DNA from 3 places in the Streptomyces sp. NBC_01618 genome. Region 2 is predicted to be linked to each of the others. Evidence: riboswitches for the same ligand, from Rfam matches in the RefSeq annotation. Region 2 holds a riboswitch; each other region holds the start of a gene.
What was found. A riboswitch is a leader RNA that binds a small molecule or an ion and turns the genes downstream of it on or off. The one in region 2 is predicted to bind cyclic di-AMP.

Region 1 (7,435 bases), 1.1 Mb from region 2:
GACCGTCCAGTAGAAGAACGGGTTGTAGCGCCGGGCCCGCAGTTGCACCACCAGCGTCAGCACGAACACCAGGAACAGTGCGATCGTGGTGAGGAAGTAGCCCAGCCGCAGCGTCTGGGAGAACAGGTCTCCGGCCGTCTCGCCGAGGGTGGTGGCGGCGACCTTCATGATCCAGAAGGCCAGAGTGACCTCGGGGAGCTTCTTCATCACGGAACGGCGCTCAGTGGCCACATCCACGGCGGTGAGGAATTCCGACTGTCCCAAAACGCACTCCTGGTCACGAGCGCGCCTGCGCGCCGGCCTGTTACCGCGTCCTTGCGTCTACGCAAGGTAGACCGTCTACACGCATGTAGACGGTCCGACACTCCCGGCGTGATGCGCTCAGACGAGGAGCTTCGTCTTCGCCCGCTGGTACTCCTCCTCGGTAATGGCGCCCCGGTCCTTGAGCTCGGCGAGTTTCGCCAGGTCGTCGACGTGCTTGCCCTCCCTCGGGGCGTTCGCGCCGGAGCTGTCGGCGGCGGCCTCCCGTACGTACGCCTTGAAGGCGGCGTCGCGTTCCTGCGCTTCCTTGATCTCCCGCTTCCCCATGGATTTGCCGCGCACGATCACGTACACCAGGACGCCGATGTACGGCAGCAGCAGCGCCAGGACGAGCCAGCCGGCCTTGCCCCAGCCGCTGAGGTCGTCGCTGCGGAAGATGTCCGCGATGACCTTGAAGAGCAGGAACAGCCACATGATCCAGAGGAAGAACCAGAGCATGGTCCAGAAGAGGTCCAGCAGGGGGTATTCGTCCACGGTCGGCTCCCTGATCATTGCGACTTCGTCGCGTCGACTGGCTGAACGGTAAATCAGTCATATCACCGTAAATCCGAGCCTGCCTCCCGGCGTTCTCCGGGCTCCTCTTTGGCCGCCCCTTGGGCCGCCCTCCGTCGTGGGTGCGGAGTACCGTGGAAATATCGAGGGAGGCTCGGGACGCCCAGGCCTCCAGGAGGCGGGGTCGCCTCGTGTTCATGAAGCGGTGTGAGAAGCGGCGTGAGCGGCGGTGTGAGCAGGCGTACGCATGGACGCTCGCGAGGGCGCATGCACACGGCAGATGAGTCCGCCCGGAGCCCGGTCGGGGCGATCGGCCGCGTCACCGTGCCGATTCCGCCCGATGGCCCGGGCGAAGTACTGGTGGCCGTACGGGGTGGGTCGGAGGCCTATACCGCATGGTCGGCGACGTCGATCGACAGGGACGTGCGCGTCGTTGTCGTCGACTCGGTCTCGGCGCGCGGCGTGATCGTGGAACGCCTGCCGTCCTGAGCCGAAGCAGCGGTGCAGCTACGTCGAGCAGAGACGCACGACAGGAGTCTTCCGATGTTCTTCTGGCACGTTCCCGCCCCCAACGAGGCGATGCTCATATCCGGTTCCAAGGGGCAGACGCTGGACACCCAGTTCCGGATAGTCACCGGACACGGCAGTTTCGTGCTCCCCGTGAAGCAGAAGGCGCGCATGCTCTCCCTGGCATTGCGCGAGGCGGAGATCACCGAGGATTGCGTGACGCAGCAGGGCATCCGCCTCAACGTCCGGGCCGTCGCGGTCTTCAAGGTCGGCGACGATGCCGTGTCCATCGCCAACGCGGCACGCCGCTTCCTGACCGAGCAGGAGCAGATGGAGGAGCTCGCCGGCCGGATCTTCGCGGGCCACCTGCGTTCCATCGTCGGCGGACTGACCGTGGAGCAGATCATCCGCGAGCGCAACCGGGTCTCCCAGGAGGTCATCGCGGGCAGCCACGGCGAGATGGAGAAGCTCGGCATCGTGGTGGACGCCCTCCAGATCCAGGAGATCGACGACGCCACCGGCTACATCAACAACCTCGCCGCCCCGCATGCCGCCGCGGTCGCCAGCCAGGCCCGGATCGCCGAGGCCAAGGCCGACCAGGAGGCCAGCCAGCGCGAGCAGCAGGCCGCGGCGCTCAAGGCGGAGTACGAGCGGGACACCGCGATCAAGCGGGCCGGCTTCCTCGCCGAGACCGAGCAGTACAACGCCCGCGCCGCGCAGGCCGGACCGCTCGCCCAGGCCAGGGCCTCGCAGGAGGTCATCGAGGAGCAGACCGCGCTGGCCGAGCGGCAGGCCGCTCTCGCCGCGCAACGGCTCGAAGCGGAGGTCCGGCGTCCGGCGGATGCCGAGGCGTACCGTCAGCGCACTCTCGCGGAAGCGGCCCGTGACCGGGCGAAGTTCGAGGCCGACGGCAGCGCGTACACCGAACGGACCCTCGCCCAGGCGCAGGCCGACGCCAACAGCGTGCGCGCCACCTCGCTGCGCGACGGCAACCAGGAGCTCATCGCGGCCAACCGCATCGTCGAGAACCTGCCCGCCCTGGCCGACGCGGCCGCCCGAGGCATGTCCGGGGCGGACCTGACCGTTTTGAACGGCACCGACGGTGTCAATGAGATGGCGGCGGGCGTGGTCGGCCAGGGGCTGGCGATTCTCCGCTCCCTGCAGCGCGGCGCGAATCCGATGAAGCCCCCGGCGGTCAACGGGAAGACCGCTCCCCGTATCGCCGAGACGAATTGAGGTCGGCGGGTGGCTCAGCTATTCGCTCAGTGATTCGCTCAGTGGTCATGAGCCCGTCGCGCATGCCGTACAGTTGTGTTTACCGACGCGGGGTGGAGCAGCTCGGTAGCTCGCTGGGCTCATAACCCAGAGGTCGCAGGTTCAAATCCTGTCCCCGCTACTGAAGACCCAGGCCCGGCACGCATGTAGCGTGCCGGGCCTGGGTCGTTCCAGTATGAGACCCCCGAAGGAGCAGGTCCGGGCGGTGTGTGGGCTGTGCCACGTACGTACCCCCATTGGTCGACGAGGAGTCGCCGCGCGACTCCGCTCCGGCGAGCCTGGGGGTGGGGCGCGGTACCGTCCGCAGCCGCGCGCGTACCGGGCAGGAGACCACAGGTGTGGAAGCGGCTGAAGGGGCGCGGCAGACGTGCCGAGGGCGGCACCCGCGCCCGGCGGTTCGTCCGCGCGCTGCCCGCCCTGATGATCCTCGGCGGGCTGGCGTTCGACATCCTCACCCCGCCCACCTTCACCGCCATTCCGCTGTTCGTGGCGGCGCCGCTGATCGCCGCGCCGTTCTTCTCGCTGTCCAGGACCATCTGCACCGGCCTCGCCTCGATGCTGGCCGTGGTCGTGCTGCGGCTGTACAGCAACACGCTGCCGGACGTCGTGCCGCTGATCGAGCTGCTCACCCTGGCCACCGTCTCGGTACTCGCGGTCGTGATCAACGGGGTCGTGCGGCGCAGCAATGAGCAGCTGGCGTCCGCGCGGGTCATCGCGGAGACCGCCATGCGGGCGGTGCTGCCGAAGCCGTCCGACCGGATCGGCGGGCTGCATGTGGCGGCGCGGTACGAGGCGGCGCAGGCGGACGAGTTCGTCGGCGGTGACCTGTTCGCCGTGACGGACTCCCCGTACGGGGTGCGGTTGGTGGTCGGGGACGTACGGGGGAAGGGGCTCGACGCCGTGGAGTCGGTGGCGGTGATCATCGGGGCGTTCCGGGAGGCGGCCGAGCAGGAGCGTTCGCTGGAGGGTGTGGCGCAGCGGCTGGAGCGGGCGCTGGCGCGGGAGGGGACGCGGCGGGGCGGGCTCGACGCGGTGGAGGGCTTCATCACCGCCGTGCTGGCCGAGATCCCGGCCGGGCTGTCGCGTGTGCGGGTCGTCAACCGCGGCCACCCCGAACCAATCCTGCTGCACCCGGACGGGGCGCTGGATGTGTTGGGGCCGACGGTGCCCGCGCTGCCGCTCGGGATGGACCTGGGAGCGTGGCCCGACAGGTCGGACGAGTGGGACCTGCCGGCGGGGACGACCCTGCTCCTGTACACGGACGGCCTCTCCGAGGCGCGGAACACCGACGGGGTCTTCTACGACCCGGCGGTCCGGCTGCGCGGTCGGATCTTCCCGGGGCCCGAGGAGCTGCTGTCCGCGTTGACCGATGACGTACGACTGCACACGGGGGGTGAGACGACCGACGACATGGCGTTGCTCGCGGTCGTACGTCCCGCGGAGGGGCAGCCGGACCGGCGCAGGACCGTGAAGATCGTCGGTCTGGAAGGGGTGTGACGAGTGGGGCGGGGGCTTTCGTGCGTGCCGGGCGGGCCTTGGGCGCGGGATGCCACCGTACGTAACCGAAGCGCGCCACTCCGCATAACATTTGACGCAACGTCAGAAATCGGGTGGTGACTGAGGGGTGATCAACTCATCCCATTTCACCCGGTTGTGCACCGTAAAGTCCAGGCCAAAGGCGTGAACGATCAGTGGGAACAGCTTGGAATCAGGCCCCGGTGTCTATTAACGTTCGATAACGCAGCGCGGTCGTCCCAGCCGTCGTCAGTGGCGGCACCGTGCGCGAGCGCCGAATTCCGCAAGGGAACCGGGGAACCACCTACATGGGGTGAATCGGACACCTGCGTCTCGTGAGAGGCGGAGGGGCCCGTAGGAGACCTTCCTGCTCCGAACCCGTCAGCTAACCCGGTAGGCGAGAAGGAAGGAAAGGAGTGCGCCCCCGTGGCGTCCAACAAGCCTGCCCCCGAGGCTCCCTCTCGGTTCAACCCCGACTTCGGCACCGACTTCGGCACCGACTTCGGATCCGGTTCCCACTCCGGCTTCGCTTCCGACTCCGGCTTCGGCCCCGACTACGGGACCGCCTCCGACTACGGGACCGGTGGGACGGGAGCGGCGTACGGCACCGAGCCGGGCGGCGACTTCGCCGGTGACTTCGGTGGCGAAGTCCGCGCCGACGGCAACGGTGAGCCCGAACGCGGCTGGGACGAGTGGAACCCCACCGAGGAGTCCGTCCGCCCCGTACGCGGCAGGCACCGCGTCGCCAAGCAGCGCAACGGACTTGCCCGTAGCTCCACGGTGCTCGGGGTCGGCGTCATCGCGGCGGTCGGTGCGGGCGGCATGGCCACCGCGCAGAGCAAGCCGCCGGTCTCCATCTCCCTTCCCGATTCCATCGCGGACAACCTTCCCGACGCCAAGTCCCTTCCGGGCGTGGGTGCTCTGTTCTCCGGGGAGTCCGAAGCCGACAAGGCCGCTGTCGCCGCCGATGCCGCACCGCTCACCACCGCCGGCCTCACCACCACCGAGGCCGAGCAGGGCACGTCGGACGCGGGCGAGGCGCTCCGTGCGCGCATCCTCCAGCAGGCGGAGCAGCAGCAGGACGCCGCCGACGCCGAGGCCAAGGCCGCCCAGGAGAAGGAGGCCGCGGAGAAGGCAGCCGCCGAGGCCAAGAAGCAGCAGGACGCGGCCGAGGCCAAGGCCGCCGCCGAAAAGAAGAAGGCGGAGGAAGAGGCCAAGAAGAAGGCCGAGGCCCTGCGGCTCGCCAAGCTCGCCGCCAGCTACGCCATCCCGACCTCCTCGTACACGATCACCTCGACCTTCGGCCAGGCCGGCTCGATGTGGTCCTCCGGCTACCACACCGGCCTCGACTTCGCGGCGCCGACGGGTACGCCGATCAAGGCCATACACGGCGGCACCATCAAGTCGGCCGGCTGGTCCGGTTCGTACGGCTACCGCACGGTGCTGGAGCTCGACGACGGTACGGAGCTGTGGTTCTGCCACCAGTCCTCGATCGGCGTGAGCGTCGGCCAGAAGGTCACCACCGGTGAGACCATCGGCCGGGTCGGCGCGACCGGCAACGTGACGGGCCCGCACCTCCACCTGGAGGTCCACACCCCCTCCGGTACGGGCATCGACCCGATGGCCTGGCTGCGCGACAAGGGCATCAACCCCTGATCCACAGGCCGCCCTTCCGGTCCTTCCGGTCCTTCCGGTCCCTGCGGGCCTTCCGGGCCTTCTCGTCCTTCCGGCCCGCGTGTTCCGAGCGATCCGAGCGGTCCGGTGATCCGCGCGGTCCGAGTCGGTTCGCCAGCCGCTGAACTCCGGCAGTCCTGACGCTCACCCCCCCCGACGTCAGGGCTGCCGGTCCGTCGCTGCGGGTCCGTCGCTGCCGGTCCGTCGGAATAGCGGGCGTGCTGGAATCCGTTGATCCATTTATGACTCCTCTTCGTAAGCTGGGCTCTTCCGACCTCCAGGTCTTCCCGCTCGCCCTCGGCGGCAACGTCTTCGGCTGGACGGCCGACGAGGCGCAGTCATTCGCCGTACTGGACGCCTACGCTGCGGCGGGCGGCAATTTCATCGACACCGCCGACTCCTACTCCGCCTGGGTCCCGGGCAACGAGGGCGGTGAGTCGGAGACCGTCATCGGAAAGTGGCTCGCGGCCCGCTCCAACCGCTCCGACATCGTCGTCGCCACCAAGGTCGGCGCACACCCCTCGTACAAGGGTCTCTCCGGCACGACCATCAAGGCCGCGGCCGAGGAGTCGCTGCGCCGGCTCGGCACCGACCACATCGATCTGTACTACACGCACTTCGATGACGAGACCGTCCCGGTCGAGGAGATCATCACCGCCCTCGACGGACTCGTGAAGGAGGGCAAGGTCCGGGAGATCGCCGCCTCCAACATCGGCCCCGAGCGGCTCCAGGCGTCCCTGGACTTCTCGGAGCGCGAGGGGCTGGCCCGGTACGTCGCCCTTCAGCCGCACTACAACCTGGTCTCGCGGGACACGTACGAGGGCGAGCTCCAGGACACGGCCGCCCGGGCCGGGCTCGCCGCCGTCCCGTACTTCGCCCTGGCCTCCGGCTTCCTCACGGGCAAGTACCGTCCGGGGGCTTCGGTGGAGAGCGCCCGTGCCGAGAGCGCCGGTGAGTACCTGGCGTCGGAGCGGGGACAGAAGGTCCTGGCCGCACTCGACAAGGTCGCCAAGGAGCACGACGCCGAGGTCGCGACCGTCGCCCTGGCCTGGCTCGCGTCCCGGCCGACGGTCGTCGCGCCGATCGCCTCGGCCCGTACGGTCGAGCAGCTGCCCGCGCTGGTGGCCGTCGCCGACCTCCGGCTGACCGAGCAGGATCTGGCGGAGCTCACCGAAGCATCCGCCTGACGGACGCGGTGCGCCGGCCCCTCCGGTGCTGAACCGGTCCGTCCGGCCCGTGCCGTACCGGCTACCGCGGCGGCAGCCGGTACGGATTGTGGCCTCTGTCGTATGGCTGGTACAGCGGTGGAATCCCCGGGGCCGGGGGTATGTACGGGGGACGCAGGCGGCCCGTCGCCTGCGCGGCGTACGCCAGGGCGGGGGCGGCCACGTCCCTGCGTTGCCAGAGGTGGTGCAGCAGCTCCAGCTCGCGTTCGGCGAAGTCCGGGCCCGCTGCCCCGCGGCGGGCCTGCCGGCGAAGCGAGGCCAGTGAGGTCGCGAACGACTCGTACTCGGCGACGGTACGGGCGGCAGCCCTGCCGTGGGCCTTGGCCTGAGCTGTGCCATGGGCCCTGACCTGCGCCGCCGACCCGTATCCGGGGCCGTACGCCGGCCCGTACCGCGGGCCCGGGCCGTACGGCGGCCAGTGCCCC
Region 2 (7,435 bases):
GGGGCGGAGCCCCCGGGGGGGGAACGCTCAGTCCTCGTCCGGCGCGCCGCACGGCGAAACGCACGGCCCCTTGCGCCACCACTCCGGCAGCATCGCGATCGCCTCGTCGCCCAGCGGGTTCACCCCGGGCCCCGCGGCCAGCGAGTGCCCGACCAGCACGTGCAGGCACTTCACCCGGTCCGGCATGCCCCCCGCGCTCGGGAAGCCCTCCAGCACCTCGATGGCGTCGCGCCGGGCGATGTAGTCCTCGTGCGCGGCCCGGTACGCGGCGGCCAGCTCGGGGTCCGTACCGAGGCGCTCGGTCATCTCCTTCATGACGCCGTTCGCCTCCAGCGTGCCGATCGCGGACGCGGCACGCGGGCACGTCAGGTAGTACGTCGTCGGGAACGGCGTACCGTCCTCCAGCCGGGGCTGCGTCTCGACCACGTCCGGGTTGCCGCACGGGCAGCGGTGCGCGATCGCGCGCAGCCCGCGCGGTGGGCGGCCCAGCTGCTGCTGGAACGCGGCGATGTCCGCCTCGGTGGGCGCGGTGGACTCGGTCTGCGGAGGGGGGGTTTCCATGCCTGCCTAGGTTCTGATCGGGCTGCTCGAACTGCGGTTCTGCAGAGGGATGAAGGAGGGACGAAGGGGGACGAGGAGAGTCAGTCGCGGTCGGCGCTGTCGACGCCGTCCCAGAGGTTGGAGTGCCACGGCCGGTCGGAATCGTCCGTCTCGCCGTTGCGCTCCCTGACCGCGTCGGGGTCGATCACCGTGTAACCGGTCTCCCCGGGAAGAAGGTAGTGCAGGTGCTTGCGGGCCAGCTGCCGGACGTACGCGTCGTCCTGGAGACGCGCCTTCTCGTCGCGGAGCTCCTCGGTGCGGGCACGGGCCTCCTGCGCCAGGCGCTCCTGGTCAGCGATCTCGTCCCGCTGCGAGACGTACTGCCGCATCGGGTACGCGAGCGCCACCACCAGGGAGCAGACGACGAGGGCGAGGAAGGCCGCCCGGCCGGTGAGCCGGGAGCGGCGGGCCTGACGGCGGCTCTGCGACCGGTAGACACGGGCGGCGGTCTGCTCGCCGAGCAGCCGCAGCCGGGTCGCGGTGGAGAACCGGTCCCGGTCCTTCGCGGCCATGTCTCCGCCTCCCCGTTACGCACGTCCGTCCCCGCACACGGTACGGGACCGAGTGCGGGGACGGACGCAAGCCGGGTGCTTCGGCCCACGACGGGCCGGTGCTCAGCCCTTGCTCTGCTTATTGGTTCGCAGAGCGCTGTGCTTATGGGTTCGCAGAGCGCTGTGCTTATTGGTTCGCAGAGCGCTGTGCTTATTGGTTCGCAGAGCGCTGTGCTTATTGGTTCGCAGAGCGAAACCGGGGGAACGCCGAGCGGCCCGCGTACACCGCGGCGTCGTCGAGGATCTCCTCGATGCGCAGCAGCTGGTTGTACTTGGCGACGCGGTCCGAGCGGGCCGGGGCGCCGGTCTTGATCTGGCCGCAGTTCACCGCGACGGCGAGGTCCGCGATGGTGACGTCCTCGGTCTCGCCGGAGCGGTGGGACATCATGCACTTGAAGCCGTTGCGCTGGGCGAGCTCGACGGCGTCCAGGGTCTCGGTCAGCGAACCGATCTGGTTGACCTTGACGAGCAGGGCGTTGGCGGAGCCCTCCTCGATGCCGCGGGCCAGGCGCTCCGGGTTGGTGACGAAGAGGTCGTCGCCGACGATCTGCACCTTGGCGCCGAGCCTGTCGGTGATGACCTTCCAGCCGGCCCAGTCGTCCTCGTACAGCGGGTCCTCGATGGAGACCAGCGGGTACGCGGAGACGAGCTCCTCGTAGTACTCGGTCATCTCGGCGGCCGAGCGGGACTTGCCCTCGAACTCGTACGTGCCGTCCTTGTAGAACTCGGACGCGGCGACGTCGAGCGCGAGCGCGATGTCCTTGCCCGGGACGTAGCCGGCTTCCTTGATGGCCTCGACGATGAGGTCGAGGGCGGCGCGGTTCGACTCCAGGTTCGGCGCGAAGCCGCCCTCGTCGCCGAGACCGGTCGAAAGTCCCTTGGTCTTCAGGACCTTCTTCAGCGTGTGGTACACCTCGGCACCCCAGCGCAGCGCCTCGGAGAAGGACTCCGCGCCGATCGGGGCGATCATGAACTCCTGGATGTCCACGTTGGAGTCGGCGTGCGACCCACCGTTGAGGATGTTCATCATCGGAACGGGCAGCAGGTGCGCGTTCGGGCCGCCGAGGTAGCGGAAGAGCGGCAGGTCCGAGGCCTCGGAGGCGGCGTGGGCGACGGCCAGCGAGACGCCGAGGATGGCGTTGGCGCCGAGCGAGCCCTTGTTCTCGGTGGCGTCCAGGTCGAACATCGCCTGGTCGATCAGCCGCTGCTCGGTCGCGTCGTATCCGACGAGCTCCGGGCCGATCTGCTCGATCACGGCGAGGACGGCCTTCTCCACGCCCTTGCCCTGGTAGCGGTTGGGGTCACCGTCGCGAAGCTCAATGGCCTCGAACGCACCGGTGGAGGCGCCGGACGGCACGGCAGCACGGCCCGTGCTGCCGTCGTCGAGGCCAACCTCGACCTCGACCGTGGGGTTCCCCCGGGAGTCGAGGATTTCCCGGGCTACGACGACGTCGATGGACGGCACGAGGCATCTCCTTCTGGGATATGACACTGGTTGTGCAGGGTCACTTTGGCCTTGCGACAAGAGCCTAACCGGCCCGGCCCGCTCAGCCGGACGACCGCCCGACCCCTGGGACGAAAAAGGACCCGAGGGCGAGCATTGCCAGACAAACCGTCAGAATTTTATTGGTCAGTAACTACAACAGTTGAACGATCACACAGAGCAGAGGCGTCACGCGGGGGTGGCGCGCGACACAGGAAACCCCGGCCCGGCGCATACGGGGGATGCGCGCCGGGCCGGGGTGCTCGGGGAGGAGAGGCCCTGGACTACTTGGTCAGGTGCAGCTGCTGACCCGGGTAGATCAGGTCCGCGTCCTTGACGATGTCCTTGTTCAGCTCGAACAGCCGCTGCCAGCCGCCCTTGACCTTGTGGTCGGCGGCGATCTTGCTCAGGGAGTCGCCGGAGGCGACCTTGTACTCGCCGTCACCCTTCCCGACCTTCTGGCCGGTCGGGGTGGTGACGGTCTTCTTCGACTCGGCCTGCGGGGCGGCGGAGCGGTCCGAGCGGTCGGCGGCGGGAGCCTCGGTGCGCTCGGCCTTCTTCGGCTGCGCCTGCTGCTTCGGCGCGGCCGGGGCGCTCTGCTGCTTGGTGGCGCCGGAGTTCGAGGAGGAGCCGGTGTCGACGCCCGGGTCGACACCGTCGTTGGTCAGGTTGCCGGCACCGGCACAGCCCCAGGCGCCCGGACCCTGCATGGCGAGGAGCTTCTCGGCGGTGGCGATCTGCTGGGCCTTGGTGGCCAGGTCGGCACGGGGGGCGTACTGCGTACCGGCGGCGGCGGCCCAGCTGGACTGCGAGAACTGCAGACCGCCGTAGTAGCCGTTACCGGTGTTGATGGACCAGTTGCCACCCGACTCGCACTGGGCGACGGCGTCCCAGGTGGCGACGGAGGCGGCGGAGGCGCCGGTCGCGCCCATCAGCGGAACGGCGACGGCGGCACCGGCGACACCGGCGAGCGTGGCGACACGGACGGCCTTGGACGGGCGGCGGTGCTTGCCCTTGCTGGAAAACAGCATGGAACTTCTCCTCACCGACGCCTACGAGGTGAGCTGTCGGGTTCGGGCCAAGTGAGTTGCCCGGTCGCACGTCCTAGCACGCGACTTCACCCCAAGCCGGTCCTGATGCGTCTTTCGACGATCGGGCCCGGCGCTTACCTGGGTCCCCCGCTCCTGCCTACGGCGCTTTACGCGTCTGTTCCCTTCGACCGACGGCAGGATTCGGCGTGACGGTCGACGGGGCCCGCGGTGCGAGCGGTTCCGACCGTAAACATAGGCAACCCCCACTTTCAAAGATGAACACATCGGACAATCAGCCCTTACTTGCATGTGAGGAACCATCGTTTTCGCAGGTGGGACGCGATACGACGGGAGCCCCTGGGCGCGACACGCCAATTGACGCAAAGAGACCCATGTCTCACTTACGCATAAGCGGACATAGGTCCCTGAACTACCCCGATTTTTGGGGCTCTTTTAGTCGATTTTCATACCGCCCTCACTCGGCCTCCACGCCGAGATCAAGACTCTGGCCAGGGAGGACGAGGTCCGGGTCGTTGCCGACGGCCCCCTTGTTGGCCTCATAGAGCGCAGGCCAGCCACCAGGAACCTTCTGTGCGTCAGCAATCGCCCAGAGATTGTCGCCGGGGTGGACGGTGTACATGCCGTCGGCGGCCGACGCGCCCGCGTCGCGTGCGCCACCGTCGCCCCGGGAGGCGTGGCGTCCCGACTCGCGGTCGAGGCCGCCGCCCGCACCTCGGCCCCCCTCGGGGGCCGGGGCGCCACGGTGCTTACCACCCGTACGGCCGGAGGAATCGGATGAATCACGCGTATCAGGCATTTCGGGCGCGTCGGAGGACGGGGCGGCCGACTCCGTGGCCGAAGGCTGCGCGGAGGGCTCGGCCTTCCCTGCCGACCCGTCGGCACCGCCCAAGCCCTTCGAGCCGCCCTTGCCGCCCTTGCCGCCCGTGGCGTCCGTGGCGTCCGTGACGCCGTCCGACGGCGTGGCGCCGTCGGCCGGGGACGCCGACGTGCCGTCAGCCGGCTCCGCGCTCTGCGTCGGCTCGAGCGAGGGCGCGACCCCCGGATCGACGCCCGGCAGCGTCCCGTCCTCCGCGAGGCCGGAAATGACCGCACAGCTGGGCCAGGCCTGCGGGCCCTGGTCCTCCAGCACCTTCTCGGCCACGGCTATCTGCTGCGCGCGGCTGGCGAGGTCGGCGCGCTCGGCGTACGAATCGCCGCCGTACGCCTTCCAGGTCTCCTGCGAGAACTGCAGGCCGCCGTAGAAGCCGTTGCCGAAGTCGGAGCTCCACATGCCGGCGCTCTCGCACTCGGCCACCCGGTCCCAGGTCGTCGCGTCGGCGGCGTGCGCGCCGGCCGCGCCGAGCAGCGGGATGGCGATGGCCGATCCGGTCACGCCCGCGGCGACGACGATGGCGGGTGCCTGACGAGGGCGACGGTGTCTGCCGTTCGCGGAGCCCATGGGGATACCTTCCGTGTGACTGACGAGTGACTGGTGAGTCGAACGGTGAACCTAGCCGGACTCGAACGCGCGTCACAAGTCGATGCAGCGCAGATCACGTGAAAGTCACAGACTTGACGGGATGTCACTTTGCGCGGGTGCAGACCCCGGCGTGAACTCCACGGGCAGCGTGCGCAGTCCACGCATGATGAGCCCGCCACGCCATCGCAAATCGGTAGGTTCCACCGCAAGTCGCAGGTCGGGAAGGCGCCTCAGGAGCGTGGCGAGCGCGGTCTGTCCCTCCAGCCGGGCGAGCGGTGCTCCCAGGCAGTAGTGGATGCCGTGCCCGTATCCGAGGTGCTGATTGTCACTCCGTGCGAGGTCGAGCGTGTCGGGGTCCTCGAAGCGTTCCGGGTCGCGGTCGGCGGCGGCGAGGACGACGAGCACGGGGTCGCCGGCCGCGATCTCCTGTCCGCCGAGCGTCAGCGGCTCGGTGGCGAACCGCCAGGTCGCCAGCTCCACCGGACCGTCGTACCGCAGCAGTTCCTCGATCCCGGTCTCCAGCAGCCGGCTCTCCCCCGCGTCGAGGGAGAGGTGCAGCCGCTCGCGCTGTGCGGGGTTGCGGAGCAGGGCGTACACACCGTTGCCGATGAGATTGACCGTTGTCTCGAATCCGGCGAACAGAAGAATGAAGGCCATGGCCGCGGCCTCGTTCTCGGTGAGGTGCTCGCCGTGGTCGCTGGCCCGGATCAGCCCCGAGATCAGATCGTCCCCCGGGTTCTCCCTCTTACGGTGGATCAGTTCGGCGAGATAGCCGCGCATCTTCTTCACCGACCTGGCCACCCCGCCGCGCGGGCCGCCGCCGTGCCGGATCATCATGCCCGCCCAGTCCCGGAAGTCGTCCTGGTCCTCGGGCGGGACCCCGAGCAGGTCGCAGATCGCGTAGATGGGGAGCGGGAACGCGAAGTCGTGGATGAGGTCCGCCGTCCCCTGCGCGATGAAGCGGTCGATGAGGCGGTCCGTCAGTTCCTGCACGCGCGGGGCGAACTCGGCGACCCGGCGCGGGGTGAACGCCTTGGAGACGAGGCGGCGCAGCCGGGTGTGGTCGGGCGGGTCGATGTTCAGCAGATGCGTCATCAGCTCCGCCTTGCGCTCGCCGGGGATGCCCGTCTTCCCCTTGGCGTGCGCCGGCTCGGCGTGGTGTGCCGGGTTCTTGGAGAGCCGGGTGTCGGCGAGGGCCTGCCGCGCGTCCGCGTACCGGGTCACGAGCCACGCCTCGACGCCGCTGGGCAGCGCGGTGCGGTGCACGGGACTGTGCTCGCGCAGCCAGGCGTAGGCCGGGTACGGGTCGGTGGCGAACTCCCACGTGAAGAGTTCGGGTGCGTCGGCGGGGCGGGCGGCGGGGCAGGCGGCGAGGTCGTCCGCCGGCTGATCGGCCGGACGGTCGTCGCGGCCGTCCGCGGGCTGACCGGCGGGGCGGGCGGCGGGGCTGTGGTTCACCCCCCGACGTTATCCGTTGCCCCCGGACGCCATCCGTCGCCCTCCGGCGCCATCCGTCGCCCTCCGGCGCCATCCGTCGCCCTCCGGCGCCATCCGTCGCCCTCCGGCGCTATCCGGCGCTATCCGTTGCCCTCCGCCGCCCGGATGGCGTCCCGGTAGGCGCGGCCCGCGGCCCGCAGTGCGGCCTCGGGGTCGATGCCGTCGCGTTCGGCGCGTACGGCGAGGGCGAGGAGCTCGTAACCGATGCCGTCGCCCGTGGGGAGCGGCACGTCGAGCTCCGCGGTACGGACCCGGCCCGCCAGTTTCGCCGCCAGGGCCAGCCCGGGCTGGCCGAGCGGCACGCCGTCGGTGACCGAGTCGCGCTGCTTCTCTACGGCCTTGGTCCGCAGCCAGTGCGCGTGGACGTCCTCCGGGGTCTCGGCGGTCTCGTCGCCGAAGACGTGCGGGTGGCGGTGGATCAGCTTCTCTACGAGGGTCGCGGCCACGTCGTCGACGGAGAACGGTTCCGCTCCATCCTCAGGGCGGCCGTCCTCCGCGATCCGCGCGTGGAAGACGACCTGGAGCAGTACGTCCCCGAGCTCCTCGCGCAGCTCGTCGCGGTCGCCGTCCTCGATCGCCTCGACGAGTTCGTACGCCTCCTCGATGGCGTACTTGGCGAGGCCCTTGTGGGTCTTCTGCGAGGTCCAGGGGCATTCGAGCCGGATCCGGTCCATGACCTGGACCAGATCGAGGAGCCTGGCACCCGGCAGATCGTACGAACCGGGCAGCAGCTCCAGGTCCGGCATCCGCACCCGTCCCGAGCCGGCCAGCCGGGCGAGCCCGTCGGTCAGCG
Region 3 (7,435 bases), 3.0 Mb from region 2:
TGCCGAGCGATTCGAGGTACAGCAGGGCGACATCCGTTTCCGGGTCCTCGTACCAGTACTGCAGGAAGTCGTTGCCCGAGATGTCGGCGCGGTTGCCCGCGGAGATGAAGGTGGAGAGGCCGGCGCCGCGCCGGTAGAGCCCGGAGAGCAGCGCGATGCCGATGGCTCCGGACTGGGTGAAGAGGCCGATGCGTCCGGGAGCGGGCGGTTCGGGGGCGAGGGAGGCGTTCAGCCGGACGGCCTCGGCGTTGTTGATGACGCCGAAGGCGTTCGGTCCGATGATCCGCATCCCGTACGAGCGGGCCTGACGGACCAGTTCACGCTGCCGCTCCCTGCCCTCGGCACCCCATTCGGCATATCCGGCGGAGAGGACGACCAGCCCCTGGACACCGTGCTCGCCGCAGTCGGCGACGGCCTCGGGAACACGGTCGGCAGGGACGGCGACGACCGCGAGGTCGACCGGTTCGTCGATCTCGCCGATCGAACGGTGGGCGGGGACCCCGTCGATCGTGCCCCGGTCGGCGGCGAAGGAGCGGTTCACGGCGTACGTACGACCGGTGAAACCGGCCCCGAGGAGATTACGCAGGACCGTGCGGCCGACCCCGCCGGAAGTGCGGCCGACGCCGATGACGGCGACGGAGCCGGGCGCGAGCAGCCGTTGCACGGAGCGCGCCTCGGCCCGCTGCTCACGGGCGCGCTGGACGGCGAGGGACTCGGCGGTGGGTTCGAGATCCAGGGTGAGGTGGACGGAGCCCTCCTCGAAGCTGCGCTGCTGGGTGTACCCGGCATCCCGGAACACCTTGATCATCTTGGTGTTGGCGGGAAGCACCTCGGCCGCGAAACGGCGGATGCCACGCTCGCGGGCGACGGCGGCGATGTGCTCGAGGAGCGTCGAAGCCACGCCCCGGCCCTGGTGCGCGTCCTGGACGAGGAAGGCGACCTCGGCCTCGTCGGCGGGTGCGGAGGCGGGCCTGCCCCGCTCGTCGATCCGGTCGTAGCGGACGGTCGCGATGAACTCGCCGCCGACCGTGACCGCGAGCCCCACCCGGTCGACGTAGTCGTGATGAGTGAAGCGGTGCACGTCCCTGTCGGAAAGACGAGGGTACGGAGCGAAGAAGCGGTAGTACTTCGACTCGTCGGAGACCTGCTCGTAGAAGCTGACCAGCCGTTCGGCGTCGTCCGTGGTGATGGGCCGGATCCGCGCGGTTCCACCGTCGCGAAGGACCACGTCCGCTTCCCAATGGTCGGGGTACGCGTGATGCGGACTCTGCTGCGACGAGGGCTGCATGGGCAAAGACTACGGCTCCGTCAGCGGTCGCGTAGGTCCTGGGGCCGGGGCAGTCTGAGGGGGCCGAGCGGCGGTACAGCACGGGCTGCGGGCCTGCCGCGGTTCGGCCGGATCATCGCGCACTGCGTGAGAGACTGGTCTAGACAACCGTAGATTCCTGAAGGGCAGAACCATGGCAGAGCGCCGCGTCAACGTCGGATGGGCCGAGGGCCTGCACGCCCGCCCCGCTTCCATCTTCGTCCGTGCCGCCACGGCCTCCGGCGTCCCCGTGACGATCGCCAAGGCCGATGGCAACCCGGTGAACGCCGCCTCGATGCTCGCGGTGCTCGGTCTCGGCGCGCACGGCGGCGAGGAGATCGTGCTCGCATCCGAGGCCGACGATTCGGAAGCCGCCCTGGACCGTCTCGCGAAGCTGGTCGCCGAGGGGCTCGACGAGCTGCCGGAGACCGTCTGACCCATTTCCCACGAAAGAGCCGTGGCCCCCTTGACGGGATCCGCGGCTCTTTTGCTTTCCCGGGACGAAACTTCGTGAAAAATGAAGAGCGAAGACAATTCGGACAGCCCGAAGAAAGCCCTGCGGAATGGCCACTCTTTGTATACGGCGTAATTATTGAGGCCGGATTCCCGTGGTGTTTACGGGATGTTGCGAAGCCCTCACCCGGCCGGCGCGTGGTGCCGTGGGCCGGCGGTCCGGCCGACGCGTGGGGCCGCGGGCCGGCGGTCCGGCCGACGCGTGGGGCCGAGGGCCGGCGGTCCGGCCGACGCGTGGGGCCGAGGGCCGGCGGTCCGGCCGACGCGTGGGGCCGCGGGCCGGCGATCCGGCCGGTCGATGCGGCGCAGCCGGTACGCGGCCGCGGCCTGTTCGGCGTGCTGGGCGGTCAGCGCCCTGGCCCGTTCCGCGTCACCGCGCGCCACCGCGTCCACGACGGCTCCGCGCTCGGCCCAGGAATCCGCCGGGCGGGCCGGCTGCTCAACCGCGTACGTCCAGGCGATCTTGTGCCGGAGCTGGGTGAGCAGCGCGATCAGTCCGGGGCTGCCGGAGGCCTGCGCCAACGTCTCGTGGAACCAGCCGCCCAGCAGGCACAGATCCTCCCCCTCGCCCCGCCCGGCCCACTCCTGGCCGAGCCTGACCAGACCGCGCAGCACCTTGAGATGCGCCTCGGTGCGGCGCTGCGCGGCGCGCGCGGCGGCCAGCGGCTCCAGCAGCAGCCGAACCTCCAGCAGGTCGGAGGCCTCCTGCTGGGTGGGCTCGGCAACGCAGGCGCCCGCGTGCCGCCGGGTGACCACGAAACCCTCGGACTCCAGGGTGCGCAGCGCTTCCCGTACCGGGACACGGGAGACCCCGTATCGACGCGCCAGCAACTCCTCGGTGAGCCGGCTGCCACGTTCGAAGACGCCGGAGACGATGTCGTCACGGATTGCCGTGCATACCGAATGCGCGGGAATGCGCATGTCCGAACCTCCGCCTTAATCACCGCGAAACGCGGCCGACCGACGCCTGTTCTGTGACTCTATTGCAATGAGGCCGAATTTCCGATGCCGGGTGAAAATTCATGAATATCTTTTGGCCACGGCGCGGCTCGGCGGGCAGGCACGGCCGACGGGTACCACGGGCAGGCACGGAGGCCGGACATCGAGGGCAGGCACGGAGGCCGGGCGCGGAGGCCGGACATCGAGGGCGGGCACGGCGAAGGCCCCGGTGTGTGCCGGGGCCTTCGAAGAGGTGCTGCGGGCGGGACGGGTGGCGTCGGTCAGACGTTGACGCCGTGGGCGCGCAGGTATGCGACGGGGTCCATGTCGGAGCCGTACGACGGCGTCGTCCGGGCCTCGAAGTGGAGGTGCGGGCCCGTGGAGTTGCCGGTCGAGCCGGAGAGGCCGATCTGCTGGCCCGCGCCGATGCTCTGGCCGACGGAGACGCCGATCGAGGAGAGGTGGCCGTACTGCGTGTACGTGCCGTCCGTCATCCGGAGCACGATGTTGTTGCCGTACGCGCCGCCCCAGCCGGCCTCGACGACCGTACCGGCGCCGACGGCGACGACGGAGCTGCCGGACGCGGCGTGGAAGTCGATGCCCGAGTGGCTGCCGGACGACCAGAGCGAGCCGCTGGACTTGTAGCCGGTGGTGACGTACGAACCGGCGACCGGGAGCTGGAAGGCGCCCAGGCGGGTGCGCTCCGCGGACCGGGCGGCACGCGCCTTCTCCGCGCGCACCTCGGCCGCGCGCTTCGCTTCGGCCTCCGCCTTCTTCTTGGCTTCGGCCCGCTTCTTCGCCTCGGCCTTCCGCTGGGCCTCCACCTTCGCCGCGGCCTCGGCCTGGTGCTGCTGTGCAGCGGCCTGGGCCTCTATCTGGTCGGCGAGGGCGCTGTCGATGGCGATGACCTGGTTCAGGCCGGTCTCGTTGACGGAGGCGACCCCGGCGTCCGCTGCGAGGGCCGGAGAGGCCACGCCGCCGATGACGCCAGTGGTGGCCAGGGCCGCGACGCCGGCGATCTTCGCGCTCCTGCGCGTCAGTCGGCTCGGGGCACGATGCTTCCCGGTGGCACGGGTGAACGCCATGAAGTGGCTGGTCCTTTCCTTCCTTCTCGCCTACCGGGTTAGCTGACGGGTTCGGAGCAGGAAGGTCTCCTACGGACGCCCCGGCCTCGGTGAGGCTCAGGCATCCGATTCACCCCAGGGACTTCGTGGGTCCCCGGCTCCCCAGGCTCGCGCCTGACGGGGACTCGGCGATGACTGTCCGGTACGTCGCGGATGCGGCATACGAGTGACGGACAGCCCAGCCGACGCTAAGCGGGGTCACTTTCATTCACCAAACGGACAGGTCGTTTTGTAGCGCATCCCACAGGGCAGACTGGCAACCTCTCCACCAGAACGGACAAAAAGGAAGACCCCGGCGAGATGTCGCTCACAGGGGTCTTCCTCTTGTCCCGGTATGTGGACATACGGCGGGTCGGTGGATCGGCGTACCGGTGGGCTGCCACAGGTGAACCGTCACCAGCGAACTGTCGCGGGCAACGGGCCGGCCGGCCCATCAGGCAGCCTCCCGCGTCCGCGACAGGTACGCCCGTCAGCCGGCGACCACCGACACCTCTCCGATGTCCAGGGCCCGGACCGGCTCCTCGATCTGCGCCGCGTCACCGACGAGGATCGTGACCAGCCGGTCGCCCGGGAAGGCGTTGACCACCGCCGCGGTCGCCTCGACCGTACCGGTCTCCGCGAGCCGGGCGTACAGGTGTGCCTGGTAGTCGTCCGGAAGGTGCTGCTCGACCTGGTCGGCGAGGGTGCCGGCGACGGAGGCCGCCGTCTCGAACTTCAGCGGTGCGACACCGACGAGGTTCTGCACGGCCGTCTCGCGCTCCTCGTCGGTCAGCCCCTCGGCCGCCAGGGTCCGCAGGACCGTCCACAGGTCCTGCAGCGCCGGTCCGGTGGACTCCGTGTCGACGGATCCGCTGATGGCGAGCATCGCGGCACCGGTCGCCCCCGAGGCGGAATCCGGGGCCGACGAGCGCAGCACCTGGGCGAAGGCCCGCACGCCGTACGTGTAGCCCTTCTCCTCGCGCAGCACCCGGTCCAGCCGGGACGTGAGCGTGCCGCCCAGGCAGTACGTGCCGAGCACCTGGGCCGGCCATACGCTGTCGTGCCGGTCGGGGCCGATCCGGCCGATCAGCAACTGCGTCTGCACCGCGCCCGGACGGTCGACGATCACCACCCGGCCGCTGTCGTCGGCGGTGATCGGCGGGGCGGGACGGGGCTCGGCGGTGTCGCCCGACCAGTCGCCGAGGGTGTCGGCGAGCAGGGCGTCCAGGTCGATGCCGGTGAGGTCACCGACGACCACGACGGTCGCCGTGGACGGCCTGACATGGGCGTCGAAGAAGGCGCGCACGGCCGACGAGTCGATCCGCTCCACCGTCTCCTCGGTGCCCTGGCGCGGGCGCGACATACGCGCCGTGGCCGGGAAGAGCTCCTTGGAGAGCTGCTTGGCGGCGCGCCGGGCCGGGTTGGCCTGCTCGTGCGGGATCTCGTCGAGCCGGTTGCGTACCAGCCGCTCGACCTCGCTGTCGGCGAAGGCCGGCGCCCGCAGCGCCTCGGCGACCAGCGCGAGCGCCTTGGCCAGCCGGGAGGCCGGGACCTCCAGGGAGACCCGGATGCCGGGGTGGTCGGCGTGCGCGTCGAGGGTGGCGCCGCAGCGCTCCAGCTCGGCGGCGAACTCCTCGGCCGTGTGCTTGTCGGTGCCCTCGGACAGCGCCCGCGCCATGATCGTGGCCACGCCGTCGAGGCCCTCGGGCTCGGCGTCCAGCGGGGCGTCGAGGACGATCTCGACCGCCACGACCTGCTGGCCGGGGCGGTGGCAGCGCAGCACCGTGAGGCCGTTGGGCAGGGCGCCGCGCTCCGGTGCGGGGAAGGCCCACGGGCGGGCGACGCCGGGGGCCGGCTGCGGGTGGAACTGCATCGAAACTCCAGTCGCGGCAGCGTCGGTCACTTGTCCGCTCCTTCGTGCGCGTCGGTGTCGTCGGCTTCGGTCTCATCGGTGTCCGGTGATTCCGCGGGCTCGGCCGATTCGACCGGTTCGTAGACCAGCACCGCCCGGTTGTCGGGGCGCAGCTGGGCCTTGGCGACCGCCTGGACCTCTTCAGCGGTGACATCGAGCACCCGCTGTACGGCGGTCAGGGCGAGCTGCGGGTCGTCGAACAGCACGGCGAACCGGCAGAGTTCGTCGGCGCGGCCGGCCACCGTACCGAGCCGGTCGAGCCACTCGCGCTCCAACTGGGCCTGCGCGCGCTCCATTTCCTCGGGCGTGGGGCCCTCGGCGGCGAACCGGGCGAGCTCCTCGTCGACCGCGGCCTCGATCTGCGGCACCTCGACGCCGCCGGACGTCTTGACGTCCAGCCAGCCGAGGGAGGGCGCACCGGCCAGCCGCAGCAGCCCGAACCCGGCCGCCACGGCCGTACGGTCGCGCCGGACCAGGCGGTTGTGCAGCCGTGACGACTCGCCGCCGCCGAGCACGGTGAGCGCGAGATCCGCCGCGTCGCACTCGCGGGTGCCGTCGTGCGGCAGCCGGTAGGCGGCCATCAGCGCCCGCGCCGGGACCTCCTCCTGCACCTCTTCACGTAGCTGCTCGCCGATGGTCTCGGGGAGCGTGCCGTCCCGGGGCGGCTGCTTGCCGTCGTGGGACGGGATGGAGCCGAAGTACTTCCCGATCCAGGCGAGCGTCTGCTCGGGGTCGATGTCACCGACGACCGAGAGCACCGCGTTGTTGGGCGCGTAATACGTACGGAAGAAGGTGCGCGCGTCTTCCAGGGTCGCGGCGTCCAGGTCCGCCATCGAGCCGATCGGCGTGTGGTGGTACGGGTGGCCCTCGGGGTAGGCCAGGGCCGTCAGCTTCTCGAACGCCGTGCCGTAGGGGACGTTGTCGTAGCGCTGGCGGCGCTCGTTCTTGACGACGTCGCGCTGGTTCTCCATGGACTCCTCGTCGAGCGCGGCGAGCAGCGAGCCCATCCGGTCCGCCTCGAGCCAGAGGGCCAGCTCCAACTGGTGCGTGGGCATCGTCTCGAAGTAGTTGGTGCGCTCGAAGCTGGTGGTCCCGTTGAGCGAACCGCCGGCCCCCTGCACCAGCTCGAAGTGTCCGTTCCCCTTCACCTGGCCGGAGCCCTGGAACATCAGGTGCTCGAAGAGGTGAGCCAGACCGGTGCGTCCCTTGACCTCGTGGCGCGAACCGACGTCGTACCAGAGGCAGACCGCGGCGACCGGGGTCAGATGGTCCTCGGAGAGCACCACGCGCAGGCCGTTGGCCAGACGGTGCTCGGTCGCTGTCAAGCCGCCGGAGCCGGCCTGGGCTGTGGCCGTGTGACCCATGGGCATGTACGTCCCTTCGATCGCGATAATGGAATTCCTGCGAGACCTGCCACTGTAAGCAAGCGCGCAGACACCTGGCGAAGTTCCCATACCGCGGAAGTTCGCGTGAAAGAGGGGCGCATCCCCCGCGGGACGGGGCGTGAAACCCCTCGGCAGGGGCCGGGAACACCTCTTGGGACGGGTCGAGGTCGGCGATGTCAGTGCGGCGGTCCACAATGGTCGGCGTCAGAACCTGAGGTTGCCCGGACAGAATCCGTCAGAATCCGTGAAGGAGTCGCAGCAGCGATGGCCCGCCGCA

Region 1: linked by a shared signal. The riboswitch ahead of OH735_RS19885 (M23 family metallopeptidase) and the one ahead of OH735_RS14645 (transglycosylase family protein) in region 2 are both predicted to bind cyclic di-AMP.
Region 3: linked by a shared signal. The riboswitch ahead of OH735_RS28440 (M23 family metallopeptidase) and the one ahead of OH735_RS14645 (transglycosylase family protein) in region 2 are both predicted to bind cyclic di-AMP.

The regions. Positions count from the first base shown of each region.
Region 1 is NZ_CP109297.1:4,247,420-4,254,854, forward strand. It holds gene OH735_RS19855 (hypothetical protein) at 1-264, opposite strand, end outside; gene OH735_RS19860 (SHOCT domain-containing protein) at 382-795, opposite strand; gene OH735_RS19865 (hypothetical protein) at 1,081-1,302, shown strand; gene OH735_RS19870 (SPFH domain-containing protein) at 1,357-2,556, shown strand; tRNA gene OH735_RS19875 (tRNA-Met) at 2,643-2,716, shown strand; gene OH735_RS19880 (PP2C family protein-serine/threonine phosphatase) at 2,932-4,092, shown strand; cyclic di-AMP (ydaO/yuaA leader) riboswitch at 4,373-4,525, shown strand; gene OH735_RS19885 (M23 family metallopeptidase) at 4,537-5,766, shown strand; gene OH735_RS19890 (aldo/keto reductase) at 6,027-6,971, shown strand; gene OH735_RS19895 (PrsW family intramembrane metalloprotease) at 7,033-7,435, opposite strand, start outside.
Region 2 is NZ_CP109297.1:3,136,942-3,144,376, forward strand. It holds gene OH735_RS14630 (DUF501 domain-containing protein) at 28-561, opposite strand; gene OH735_RS14635 (septum formation initiator family protein) at 642-1,112, opposite strand; gene eno (phosphopyruvate hydratase) at 1,327-2,616, opposite strand; gene OH735_RS14645 (transglycosylase family protein) at 2,919-3,665, opposite strand; cyclic di-AMP (ydaO/yuaA leader) riboswitch at 3,669-3,840, opposite strand; gene OH735_RS14650 (transglycosylase family protein) at 4,141-5,124, opposite strand; gene OH735_RS14655 (cytochrome P450) at 5,230-6,603, opposite strand; gene OH735_RS14660 (nucleoside triphosphate pyrophosphohydrolase) at 6,723-7,435, opposite strand, start outside.
Region 3 is NZ_CP109297.1:6,134,912-6,142,346, reverse strand. It holds gene OH735_RS28455 (GNAT family N-acetyltransferase) at 1-1,288, opposite strand, end outside; gene OH735_RS28450 (HPr family phosphocarrier protein) at 1,461-1,742, shown strand; partial or broken gene OH735_RS28445 (GntR family transcriptional regulator) at 2,081-2,740, opposite strand; gene OH735_RS28440 (M23 family metallopeptidase) at 3,040-3,843, opposite strand; cyclic di-AMP (ydaO/yuaA leader) riboswitch at 3,856-4,023, opposite strand; gene OH735_RS28435 (M16 family metallopeptidase) at 4,352-5,734, opposite strand; gene OH735_RS28430 (M16 family metallopeptidase) at 5,761-7,143, opposite strand; gene OH735_RS28425 (DNA topoisomerase (ATP-hydrolyzing) subunit A) at 7,423-7,435, shown strand, end outside.